DNA from 4 places in the Bradyrhizobium sp. STM 3562 genome. Region 4 is predicted to be linked to each of the others. Evidence: predicted binding sites of a transcription regulator. Region 4 holds the regulator's gene; each other region holds the start of a gene.
The links. Region 4 encodes LexA, which represses DNA repair genes until DNA is damaged. Its sites were predicted from a motif close to TGTTCNNNNTGTGTTCNG; they were not measured.

Region 1: a site for LexA is predicted at 1,665-1,682, ahead of P6U23_RS37305 (ATP-dependent Clp protease adaptor ClpS). Genes of this name have one in related genera too.
Region 2: a site for LexA is predicted at 1,729-1,746, ahead of P6U23_RS37550 (DNA recombination protein RmuC). Genes of this name have one in related genera too.
Region 3: a site for LexA is predicted at 1,322-1,339, ahead of P6U23_RS35865 (ribonuclease T2 family protein). Genes of this name have one in related genera too.

Annotation. Positions count from the first base shown of each region.
Region 1 covers NZ_CP120694.1:8,069,678-8,072,884, forward strand. The annotation lists gene P6U23_RS37300 (DUF1203 domain-containing protein) at 845-1,177, opposite strand; gene P6U23_RS37305 (ATP-dependent Clp protease adaptor ClpS) at 1,713-3,207, shown strand, end outside.
Region 2 covers NZ_CP120694.1:8,122,760-8,125,966, reverse strand. The annotation lists gene P6U23_RS37555 (AmpG family muropeptide MFS transporter) at 1-340, opposite strand, end outside; gene P6U23_RS37550 (DNA recombination protein RmuC) at 489-1,697, opposite strand; gene def (peptide deformylase) at 1,868-2,395, shown strand; gene fmt (methionyl-tRNA formyltransferase) at 2,525-3,207, shown strand, end outside.
Region 3 covers NZ_CP120694.1:7,749,955-7,753,161, reverse strand. The annotation lists gene P6U23_RS35870 (23S rRNA (adenine(2030)-N(6))-methyltransferase RlmJ) at 1-451, opposite strand, end outside; gene P6U23_RS35865 (ribonuclease T2 family protein) at 596-1,279, opposite strand; gene P6U23_RS35860 (hypothetical protein) at 1,480-1,965, opposite strand; gene P6U23_RS35855 (hypothetical protein) at 2,136-2,426, shown strand; gene P6U23_RS35850 (DUF3617 domain-containing protein) at 2,466-2,993, shown strand; gene metH (methionine synthase) at 3,066-3,207, opposite strand, start outside.
Region 4 covers NZ_CP120694.1:4,712,335-4,715,541, reverse strand. The annotation lists gene P6U23_RS21910 (hypothetical protein) at 1-171, opposite strand, end outside; gene P6U23_RS21905 (hypothetical protein) at 334-756, opposite strand; gene lexA (transcriptional repressor LexA) at 1,052-1,744, opposite strand; gene glp (gephyrin-like molybdotransferase Glp) at 2,076-3,207, opposite strand, start outside.

The DNA of each region.
Region 1 (3,207 bases), 3.4 Mb from region 4:
ACACATCTCTAGCACGGCGGTGCGGATCATTTCACTTTCTCTGACAGCAGAGCTACGGCGCGCATGGTGCAGGACAGCTTCGTCGGGGCGGCTTTGAATGGTTCTGTTCCGGATTGGGCAGCGAGGAGATATCAACTTCGCTCATGCCTGCCTCGACTGGCTTTCGATTGTAAACCGCACCACTGTCATTGCGAGCGCAGCGGAGCAATCCAGACTGCCGCCGCCGATACCGTCTAGATTGCTTCGTCGCTTCGCTCCTCGCAACAACGAGAGGGACATGACTCAGCCTTCTCGCGACTCGATAGCGCCCGAGTGTTGCTGACGTTCTCGCCCTCAATACAGAGGGCGCAGGGAAAGCCGGGTGGCCGCTGCACCCGGGGCCCCCGCGCCAGAAGATTGCGCGAAAGGGCGCGTGACCACAGGTACAGGCGGATACACACCGGCCTTCCCTGCGCGAGTGGTTTACGGCTTACTTCGGGCTCTCCCCGGTGAACCAGCTTGATTGCCACCGTCATCGGCGCGATGGATAAGCATCGCGGCCGGCTTAGCGCCTGCATGGGCGCGCCAGGACCACCCGACTTCGCCGTCCGCGACGACAGCCGTTCGTCTGCCGGCATCACCGCGGCCACCGCATCCCGCCTCGCGTGTCGTGACGATCGCGATCCGCCCCTCTGCATCGAGGCGGGATAAACCTACGATACGACCGATTCGGGATTCTGAAAAACCGAAATATTTTTATGTGCGCGGCTTGACAGGATTTTGGGGCGCGCACCCGTCGGGCAAATCAGGCGACAATGGCGAGGACTGTAGGACGGATCAGCCGCGCGCGAGCCCGCTACCACATCTACGACCTATGCCCGATCGATCCGCCCGACGTAACATCCCCAACGTGCGTGATGGACGTGCAGATAGGATACGTCGCGCTTGGCAAGAAACCGCTCGCCAAGCTGCCCAGTTGCGAGCCTTGGACGACGTCGGCCGCAACTATGTGGTGTCGATGATCGAGGGCGCGGACCGACATCAATCGAGGCGACATCTGCGCCGGGATTTCGTCGTATCCTACGTACTGGCTCTCGGCGGACTCCCGCACGAATATCGGGCTGATGCTGCGGTAAGGAGAGGGTCCGGCTTGAACCGGGTACGAAAGGAGCAGGACGCTTTCGCCCGGTTTGGCCACATCGAGCGTTATGCGGCAAGGATAGTCGTCACCGGCTTTGGTTCTTCGCCGTTCGATACCTTTCAACAACAACTCTTCATTGCTCAGATTCGAAAAGCGGCCGGAAACTCTCAATTGGCAATCCGGAGAGACGGAAGGACATGTTTGTTCTCCCTTTCAAGCTTGCAATCGCTCATCGTGCGATCGGGCATCCGCCATCTGAAGAATCTTGATGTGGCCGTCATTCCGGGGCGATGTGACAGCATCGAACCCGAAAATCCCGCGCCACAACCTCTGGATTCCGGGTTCGCTCGCGCTTCGCGAGCGCCCCGGAATGACGTCCCCAGACGCTCCAGCGCGCGCGGGAGCCGGATGTGGTCGAGCCGGCACCGCTCGCCAACCGTCCAGTTGGCGGCGCAGGAGTTCTCAGCTTTCTCCCCATCGAATCCAACGAGCGGACCGTCGCAGAACTTTCATGCGCAAGGCGCTTGACGAGCGTCAACATCTATGTTCTTCATTTGTTCCGTTCGTGCTGTGGTTGTACCAGAGGTTTCCAATGGATCAAGTTTGCACTGAGGCCGAGCCTGTTCAGCTTGTTTTTCACAATGACGACAAGACGCCGTTCGATTTCGTGGTGGAGCTCTTCCGGGAGGTGTTCGGCAGGCACGAACGGGATGCCTATGCGCTCACCACGCTGATCAACCGGCAAGGCAAGGTCGCCTGCGGTCCCTTTCCCGCGTCGGTTGCAAGGGCTTTGCTTGATGCCGCGCAGACGCGCATCCGGGCCGAAGGACTTCCGCTGCTGATCACCAGCGAGGCCGCTGGCGAAACGGTCGCGGCAGATCCTTCCGACATACAGTTCGCTTGGGCCGTCGACGCGCTGAATTGGCATTTCGCCGACATCCCGCCGAACAAGCTCGTGACCATGGTGCGACAGTTTCCCGGCCACATGCGCGCGGACGTCCAGGTCGCGATCAACAAGCTGTTTGCCTCGCCGATCCGCTTCTTCGGCGCGCATGAGGAATATCGTTACGAGACGCTGTCGTTCGCGCGGCTCAAGCGTGTCGGACGCAACGCGATCCCGCTGGCGCCGCCGCAATATCACGAGATCGACGTCGGCGAAGCCGCGCCGGTCAAATGCCTGCACAATGGGCTTTGGCTGTGCGAGGCGAACGAATTTCGTTACGCCGTCGTGCTTTCTTACGATCGCGAGTACCGCCATGAGGCGATGATGCGCATCGAGATTGCGGTGCCTGGCGGCGCGGCCGGCGAAGCCTTCGCGCAACGCTGCTTTGTCGAACTGGAGAGGGCGGTACACTCCGCCCGCTCGTACCGCGGCAAGATCCTCTCACTCGACGGCGACCCTGATTACAGCGGCCGCTCGCGCGGCGTCACGGTGCATCGTTTGCCGCCGGTCGACCGCGCCGACGTGATCCTGCCGGAAAAGGCGCTCAAACTGCTCGATCGCAACGTATTGAGCTTTGTCGGAACGCGCGATGCGCTGCGCCGGCTCGGCCAATCGACGCGCAAGGGCATTTTGCTTTATGGCCCGCCCGGCACCGGCAAGACCCACACCATCCGCTATCTCGCAACCAACCTGCCTGATCATACCACCCTCATCATCACGGCCGAGCAGGTCGGTTTGCTCGGTGTCTACATGAATCTCGCGCGGCTGTTGCAGCCGGCGCTGGTGGTGATCGAGGACGTCGATCTGATCGCGCGCGACCGCGACGAGATGGGAGGGCCGTGCGAGGAATCGCTGCTCAACAAGCTGCTCAACGAGATGGATGGCCTGAAGAAGGACGCCGACATCCTGTTCTTGCTCACCACCAACCGGCCGGAAGAACTCGAGGGCGCGCTCGCGGGACGGCCTGGCCGCATCGACCAGGCGATCGAGGTGCCGCTGCCCGACGCGACCGGCCGCGGCAAGCTGGTGCGGCTCTATGGCAAAGGCCTGCCGCTCACTGACGCCGTTGTCGACGACGCGGTGCGGCGGACGGAGGGCGTCAGCGCCGCCTTCATCAAGGAGCTGATGCGGCGTATCGCGCAAT
Region 2 (3,207 bases), 3.4 Mb from region 4:
ACAGGACTTGCGAGAACACCAGCCAGCCGCGGCGGCGGCCGAAAGCGTGGGTGAAGAACGGCACATGCAGCGCATCGATCAGCGGCGCCCATAGAAATTTCAGCGTGTAGGGCGTGCCGACCAGCGCGAACAGGCCGATGGTGCCGAGATCGACGCCGGCCTCGCGCATCCAGACCAGGAGCGTGGATCCCGACAGCGCCAGCGGCAGCCCTGAGGAAAAGCCGAGGAATAGCACGATCAGCACCCGCGGCTGCAGGTAAACCGCAAGGCTCTCGCGCCAGGTGGGTTTGGGCGGCTCAGCGGGCACGCCGGTCTTGGAGGCGACTTCGGGTCGGGTCATGCAGAATCGTAGGGTGGGTTGAGCCAACGGGGTCGCGCGAACGCGCGCCCGATGACAGGCTACGCGAAACCCACCATTTCTCATCCGATCCCCGGAAGTGATGGGTTTCGCTACGCTCAACCCATCCTACGCGTCCGGTCAAGATGAACTATTCCCCCGCCTGCAGCTTGCGCGGGACTGGGAACAGATCGGGTGCGGCCGGCTTCACCAGCCGCGGCGCCTCCACCGGCGCATCGGTCTTGCTGAAATCGAGTTCCTCGATCCGCCCGGCGCGCTTTTCGATCTTGTCGGCGGAGATCAGAATCTGCCTGATGTCCTCGTTGACGTCGCTAAAATGCTTCTGCAGCTTGAGCACGCGCTCGCGCAAGCGGGTGAGATCGTCGCCCAAATTGATCACCTCGGTGCGGATCTGGTCAGCCGCGTCGCGGATGCGCGCATCCTTCATGATCTGTTGCATCACCTGGATCGCCAGCATGAGCAGCGAGGGCGACACCAGCACGACGCGGGCGCGATAGGCCTTCTGGATCACGTCGTCAAAGCCGTCATGGATTTCGGCATAGACCGACTCCGACGGCACGAACATCAGCGCGTTATCCTGGGTCTCGCCGGGAATGAGGTATTTTTCCGCGATATCGCCGACATGCTTGAGCACGTCACTGCGCAGCCGCTGCGCGGCAAGCTTGCGCTCCTCGTCGCTGCGGGCGTCATGCAGGGCGGTCACCGCCTCCAACGGAAACTTCGCGTCGATGCAGAGCGGCCGCTGGTCGGGCAGGAACACCACGCAATCCGGGCGCTTGCCGCTCGAGAGCGTGTACTGGAACTCGTAGGAGCCCTTGGGCAGCCCGTCCTGCACGATCGCTTCCATCCGCGCCTGGCCGAAGGCGCCGCGCGACTGCTTGTTGGCGAGCACGTCGCGTAAGGTCGTGACCTGGGTCGTGAGGTGGGAGAGATTCTTCTGCGCATCGTCGATGATGCCGAGCCGCTCGTGCAGCACGCGCAAGGAATCCAGGGTGTTGCGCGTGGTCTGTTCCATCGATTGGCCGACGCGATGGGTGACCGAATCCAGCCGCTCGTTGACCGCGCGCGCCATCTCGGCCTGGCGCCCCGCGAGCGCCTGCGCCATCGCGTCAACGCGACCATTGGCCTCGCTCTGCACACGCAGCATCTCGCTCAAGCGCTGCTCGAGCTCATCGGAGCGCATGGCCTGGACAGCCGCCAGCTCCGCGCCGCGTTTGCCCGAGCGCGCCACCACGATGACGAGCGCGGCCAACAGGACCAGCGTGAGCACGCCGAAACCGGTCAGCGCTTCGTTCGCATGGATCGGCCAGTCGCCGATCACGAAAAGGATCTGGTTCATGCCCTCCTCTCTAGCCGATTCGCGAGTCGAAGCGAACGAAGAGAGAACATTTATGGTAAATAGGAGGTAAAGTTTTATGGTTAATGCCGCGCTAAATTTCGCAGGTGGCAGGAGGTCGACCGGTTCCGCGGCACATTGACCGGCACAGGCCGAGGGCCTAAATCGCGCGCATGGCCCTAAGAGAAATCATTATCCTGCCGGACAAGCGGCTCCGGCTCGTGTCCAAACCTGTCGAAAAAGTGACCCCGGAGATCCGGAAGCTTGCCGACGACATGTTCGAGACCATGTATGCCGCGCCGGGGATCGGCTTGGCAGCGATCCAGGTCGCGGAACCGTTGCGCCTGATCACCATGGACCTCGCCAAGAAGAGCGAGGAGGGTGAGACAAGGCACGAACCGCGCGTCTTCATCAATCCGGAAATCCTGACCTCTTCGGAAGAAAAGTCCGTTTACGAAGAAGGCTGCCTCTCGATCCCCGAATATTACGAGGAGGTCGAGCGGCCGGCGCGCGTGCGCGTGCGCTTCACCGATCTCGACGGCAAGATGCATGAGGAGGATGCCGAGGGGCTGTTCGCCACCTGCATCCAGCACGAAATCGATCATCTCAACGGCGTGCTGTTCATCGACTATCTCTCGAAGCTCAAACGCGACCGGGTGCAGAAGAAATTTGAAAAGGCCGCCAAGCGCGTGGTGGAGTAGTTGAACTTCTCTCGGCTGTCGTGCCCGGGCTTGACGCGGGCATCCACGCCTTTCTTTCCAGCCGGAAGCAAAGCCGTGGATGGCCGGGATAGGCCCGGCCATGACGAGAAAAACTGAAGCAGTTGAGCAATGCCCCTGCGCCTGATCTTCATGGGTACGCCGGATTTCTCGGTGCCCACGCTGCTGGAACTGGCCGCTCACGGCCATGACATCGCGGCCGTCTATACCCGCGCGCCAAAGCCGGGCGGGCGCGGCATGAAGCTGCAGGCAACGCCGGTGGAGCAGGAGGCGCGACGGCTTTCGATTCCCGTGTTCACGCCGTCGACGTTGAAGACCTCGGAGGCGCTGGAACAGTTTCGTGCGCACAAGGCCGACGCGGCGGTGGTCGTGGCTTACGGCATGATCCTGCCGCAGGCGATCTTGGATACGCCGGCGCACGGCTGCTTCAACCTGCACGCGTCTCTCCTGCCGCGCTGGCGCGGCGCCGCGCCGATCAACCGCGCCATCATGGAAGGCGATGCCGAGACCGGCGTGATGGTGATGAAGATGGATGTGGGGCTCGACACCGGCGACATCGCGATGGCCGAGCGCGTGGCGATTACCGATCAGATGACCGCTGCCGATCTGCATGATCGGCTGTCGCGGCTGGGCGCCGATCTGATGGTGCGCGCCATCGGCGCGCTCGATCGCGGTCAGCTCCAACTCACACCGCAGCCGAGCGAGGGTGTGACCTACGCGGCCAAGATCGACAAGGCGGAAGCGAGGATCGATTGGAACAAGCCGGCACACGCGGTGCTTCGACATATCCATGG
Region 3 (3,207 bases), 3.0 Mb from region 4:
GCAGCGCCACCCAGCCGTCCAGGTCGACCACTTTGGCCTGGGCGTCGCGGCGCAGCGCATCGATCAGGTGCTTGCGGGCGCGCGGCTCGACCTCGCAAGCGGTCAGCCGATCCTGCGGGCGAAGCAGCGCGCGCGCAATCAGCGGGGAGCCTGGATAGGCGGTGAGATCGGATTGCGGGTTAAAGGCCGCCACGGTGTCGAGATAGGGTTTGATCAGCGCTGCGGCGGCCTGCGAGAACTGCGCCTGCATCAGGCGGGCAATGCCGGTACGCCATTCGCCGCCCCGGCTCGCTTCGTCCGAGGTCAGATCGTAGAGGCCGGCGCCGGCATGGCTGTCGATGACGCGAAACGCAGCCGGCTTTTCCTGCAGGTAAAGCAGGATGCGCACCAGCACGATGTGCTTCAGACAATCGGCAAAGCCGCCGGCGTGAAAGGCGTGACGGTAGTTCATGGCGTGACGCTGCTGATTTTATTGCGCGGTATGCAGCGTGTTCTATCCGTCATGGCCGGGCTTGTCCCGGCCATCCACATTCTACGGGCGTGGCGATAAAGACGTGGATGCCCGGGACAAGCCCGGGCATGACGACGAAGAGAATCACCCGCCGCGCATCGGCGGCATCGTCACCTGGTCACGGCGGCAGGCGCGACTATCGATCTCCTCGCAGTTCCGGAACTGCAGATCCTTGCTCATGCAGATGCGCACTTCCGACAGCCGCGTCCGATTGCAGGTGACAGCGATAGCGGAGGGGGAGAGACCGGGGTTGGCCTTGATGAAGGCGTCCTCGACGTCGCCTGGCGCCACCGTTTTGGGCTCGGACAATTGCAGGAATTCAGGCGGAATCTTCACCGCCGCACGCGCCTTCCGGACGGTCTCGAAATAGGCGCGCTCGGAAAGACCCGAACAGGTCCCGTGCTTATCCCATTCATTGTAGATCAGGCCCGGCGCGGGCATCAGGTCGAGCATCGAGAGCATGATGTTGCGCTCGAGCCGCGGTGACGGCCGCTGGCAATATTCGGGATAGCCGTGCTCATATTGCGGCCACAGCCCGTGCACCACGAAGGAAAACGGGCGCCCGCCGCACTGGGCCTGCTGGGACCGTCCGTTATTTCCCCGCTCTTCCGCCTCTTCGCAGTAGGACGGCGACCACGACAACGACAGCACGTAATAATCGAACTCGCCGGGGGTATTCTGGCGCGCGTCCTGGGCCGAGGCCGGCCTGGCGGCCGCAACCAGGCTGCACGCTAGGAGAATCCCACAAATCCGGATTGAGACAGACATCACAAAAACCTCCCTACACCGGCGCGGAGCCTAGCAGGCGAGTGGAACATTTCAAGAACAAATTGTCGGTCGGCGCGCAGTCAGGACCAAGGCACGATCGGAAGGCCAAGATCGCAAGACGGTGTCCTTCGCAATATGCGCGAAACGCGCGGACGCCATCCCCATATGGCCGCCCGCGCGACTGATTGGCGGCCGGCGGCCTACGGGCCGGCGAGGCGGCAGCGCGGGTTATAGGCCCAGTTGCGGTCGAGCCCGGTCACGCACCATTCGACGCCCTGGTCGAAGCCGGCAAACCCGCCATCCTCGATGATCGAGAAATTGACCGTCCGCACTTTGCCGTCGCTGGTCATGGCCTTGCCGCTGCAAAAGCGACGCGGAATGTTGTCGGACTGCCAGGGGCGGAAGGCCACCTCGTGAATGTTGCCATAACCGGTGATCGTCAGGCTCGAATTCCAGTACATGCTCTCTTTTTCCTGGAATTGCGACGTGATCGTGCCGAGCGCCTTCTCGCAAGGTGCGACCCGTCCCTCATATAGCGGGCCCGAGAGCCAGAAATTCAATTCGAGCGGGTTGGCGGCCTGTGCCGTTTGCGCGGACGCCAAAAGGCCCAATGCCGCCGCAAGCGCGGTCGCGCTGCCAAGCCGTTTGCATCCAAGCCGTTTGAACGAGGTGATGAGGTCGCGCATGGTCTTTTCCGGCAAAGCTGATCAGTGAGCGCTGACCGTGCCGCGAAGGCGCGACCGGGTCAAGTGCAGCGCGGCAACACTTTTCAGCAACCCAATCGTCAAGGAGACAACGTCGCTTTTCAGCCTTTATCGGCGGCCCTAAGATGCGCGCAAGCGAAAGGGAGTCTCTGATGCGAAGGATTGTGGCCGCGGGCCTGGTTGCCATTTGCGGAATGCTGGGAGGTCACGCGGCGCGGGCCGACTGGGTGCCGCCTTTCAAAGGCAATGATACCGGCGGCATCATCGCCTATTCTCTGGCCCAGCAGGTTGACGCAAGGCAGCTCGCCGTCAATCACTGCGCTTCCTATGGCAAGGTGGTCAAATTTCTCGCGGTCGACGCGCAATATGGCGGCTACATCTCGTTTTCCTGCCGCTGGGTGCCCTATGGGGCCAATGAGCGGCCGCTGCGTACGCTTTACTGAAACTTCCCGACCCACGAGCAACCAGTTAGGGCCCGCATCATGAGGCGGCAGCTTGTTCCTGTGTGTCTCGGTGCTGGCGCGCTGGCGGTCTTGCTGCCGGCGGCGCATGGCGAGGACTTGCCGCTGCGCAAGCCGGGTCTGTGGGAGATGAAGCTTGTGCGTAACGGCTCCGGTCTGCCCGAATTGACGATGCAGCATTGCACCGACGCGACGACCGACAAGGACATGAACAACACGGTCTCGCCGATGGCAAAGCAAATCTGCTCCAAGCAGGACCTGCAGAAGACCGCGAACGGTTATGTCGCCGATTCCGTCTGCAGCGTCGGCGGGGGCACCCTGACCTCGCACTCGGAAATAACCGGCGACTTCAATTCCGCCTACACGATCGTGACCACGTCGCACAGCGACAAGGGCCTGGCCAATTTGCGCGATCTGACCACCCGGCTCGAAGGCAAGTGGCTCGGTGAGTGCAAACCAGGCCAGAAGCCCGGCGACATCGTGATGCCCGGCGGCTTCAAGCTCAACGTCAAGGACGCGGAGAAGCTGAAAGGTCTGTTGCCGAAGTAGGCAAGCTGCGAGGCGCGGACTTCGGCGGCCTTTTCCGTAAAGTGAGGAGGCGCTGTGCGCCGGGGCGAGGGGTTATCCCCTCGCCGCCGCCTTCTTGCGCCAGGCGAGATGCGCCGCACAGGTGCAGCCGGGCGGATGCGAGGCGATATCGTTGGCGGGCATCGCCACGGGCGCGGCCGTCGGCATCGTCTCCTGCACCGCGCGATCCGCGGGC
Region 4 (3,207 bases):
CGGCTCTCGGCGCATATCATCTTGAGCGATATCGAAGGCGCCCAGGTGAAATTCTTCGGCGATGCCGTCGCCGCTGCCCGGCAGCCTGACCAGCGTAAACGCCGCGTTGGGAAATTGCTGCCAGATGCCGATATCTTCGGCCGTCACCGTGAGCCAGCCAAACGTAAACATATAGCGGCCAGGCTGCGCCACCCGCCCGGCCTTCTGCCACGTGATCTTGTTGACCACAGGTCAGCTCCAAGGACGCGTTTACAAACCACTCAAAAATCACGTTCGATACGCGCGCGGCACCGCCGGCAAAAACCGGCGGAACCATCGATTGCGCTAACTGTCTCAGTCGACCGGCAACCGCCGCGTCGCGGGCGTCGTCTCCGCGGTGTGCGCGGGCGTGCCGACAGGGTGCGTCACCGGCAACTGCAGCACTGTTACCCGCTGGCCCTCGCAGAGCAGGGTCACCAGCACGTGGCTGCCATCCGGAAATTCGATCGCATCATGATGACGATCGGGAATGTGCGTATCGATGGTGTTGAATTTTCCGACACGGAAGTTGACGGTCCGCGTCCAGATCCATCGATTGTCATAGCGAACGTTGTCGGCGAAGGCGAGCTCGGTGCCCGGCAGCATGCAGACCGCGACCGTCGGATCGCTCTCTGATGCAAAACCGCGGGTCGAGGTGCCGCGGAATGTCGTGGTGATCAGCGTTTCGCCAACCTGAGCGGGACGTGACGCCACGGCATGCAGGCTATAGTCACACATCGGATTGCTCCTCGCTTGAGATAGTCAACCCGCGCTCTTTCGAGGCGCAGGCCTCTATCAGAGTGGACGAGCCCTCCAGTCTCAGAGGGCTTGTGGGCGATTATGCGGCCCGCAATGGCGAAGTGCGATCACATCCGTTTGACTGTGTGCATTTCCTTTGAGCGTCAGCGCTCGACGTGTGCATCGCATCCATTGCTGGCGGGGCACAAACTCCAACTCTGCCGGAATCGGCATCCGGCAGTGCCAACGCAATCGCAGTCGCGCGCCTCACGTGCGTCAGGCGCGCGCAGACAGTTTAGTACTTTCGGTAGAGCCCGACCAGCTTGCCCTGAATCTTGACGCGGTTCGGCGGCAGGATGCGCACCTCGTAGGCGGTGTTCGCGGGTTCCAGCGCGATCGAGGCGCCGCGACGGCGGAAACGCTTCAGCGTCGCTTCCTCGTCGTCGATCAGCGCGACCACGATGTCGCCAGTATCGGCGGTCTCATTTCGCTGGATCAGCGCCATGTCGCCGTCGAGAATGCCGGCATCCACCATGGAGTCGCCGCGCACCTCCAGCGCATAATGCTCGCCGGAGCCGAGCATATCCGGCGGCACGCTGATCGTATGGCTGCGGGTCTGCAGCGCCTCGATCGGCGTGCCGGCCGCGATGCGGCCCATCACCGGAACGGCCACCGGACGCTCGCCATCATCGGCGGCCGCGCCGCGTCCCTTGCCGAGATTGCCTTCGATGACGCTGGGCGTGAAGCCGCGGCGGCCGGAGGTCGCCGGCGACAGTTCGGGCAGCTTGATCACCTCGATGGCGCGGGCGCGGTTCGGCAGGCGACGAATGAAGCCGCGCTCCTCAAGTGCGGTGATGAGGCGATGGATTCCCGACTTCGAGCGCAAATCGAGCGCATCCTTCATCTCGTCGAAGGAGGGCGGAACGCCAGCCTCTTTCAGCCGCTCGTTGATGAAACGCAGAAGTTCATACTGTTTGCGCGTAAGCATCGCGACCAATCCCCAGGTTGATGTCGTTCGATTCCGGGATGTCGGAGCCGTCGGCTCCCCCTAGATCGTCGAAACAAATCATGAACGGACACTATATGTTCGATAAGTGTTCCGCAACCACTTAATTTCCGGTGAACGCGATTAGTTTGCGTGAAAAGCGCGCGCGGAACCTTAGTCCGCTCGCGTGCGTGCTCGCAAGATGCGCGAACGGCACGATGCGCGAGCGGATGCCGCCGATCTCGCCCGAATCATGCCGGCCACATGCGCCGTCATTTGCGGATTTCGACACTTCGCATCGTCCCGGAACGATGGTGCAAGTCATCGAGCGCAGCTATTCCGGCAGCCGCAGGATCTCGCAAGGCGAGCCGGCCTTCGCCGCCGGCGCAAAGGGCGGGCGGATCACCAGTACCCGGGCGCGCGAGAGATAGTTGAGCAGCGAGGAGTCCTGCCGGGTGACCGGTGTTGCGATCGGGGCGCCCTCGGCGCGGTCATCGAGCGTTGCGCGCAAGTAATCCTCGCGCACGTCATTGGGCCCGATGTCGCGGCCGAGCAGGGCGGCCTCGCGGGCGTGATGGATGGTCTTGCGGCCGGAAAGCGCGCGGATTAGCGGCACCACGAACAGCAGGGTGCAGACATAAGACGAGACGGGATTGCCGGGGACGCCGACGACGCGCATGGCACCGAGCCGGCCGTGCATCATCGGTTTGCCGGGCCGCATGGCGATCTGCCAGAACGCGATGCTGACCCGCTCGGCTTCCAGCGCCTTCTTGACGAGATCGTGGTCGCCGACCGACGCGCCGCCGGTGGTGACCAGGATGTCGGCGCCCAGATCGCGGGCGCGGCGGATACCGGCGACGGTCGCCTCCATGGTGTCAGCGGCGACGCCGAGATCGACGACCTCGGCGCCCTCGCTGCGCATCAGCGCGCGCAGGGCGTAGCCATTGGAATAGACGATCTGGCCCGGACCCGGCTCGGTGCCCGGCATCACCAATTCGTCGCCGGTGGCGAGCAGGGCGACCTTGGGGCGGCCGCGCACCGGCAGTTCCGGATAATTCATGCTGGCGGCGAGCGAGAGATCGCGGTCGGTCAGACGGCTTCCCGCCTCGAGCAGGACGTCGCCTTGCCGAAAGTCGACGCCGGCGGGGCGGATATGCCGGCCGAGGATCGCGGCTTCCTTGATTGTGATGGCGCCGCCGTCGGCAACCGTGTCTTCCTGGATCACCACGGCATCGGCGCCTTCGGGGATGACGCCGCCGGTGAAAATGCGCGCGGCTTCGCCTTTGCCGAGAGCGCGGTCGAACGGCCGGCCCGCGGCGACCTCGCCGATCACCTTGAGCTTTGCGTTGACCTCGGCGGCATCGGCCGCGCGCACGGCATAGCCGTCCATCGCCGACATCGCTTGCGGCGGCTGCGTACGCAGCGCCACGACATCGCGCGCCAGCGTGCGGTGATAGGCGAGATCC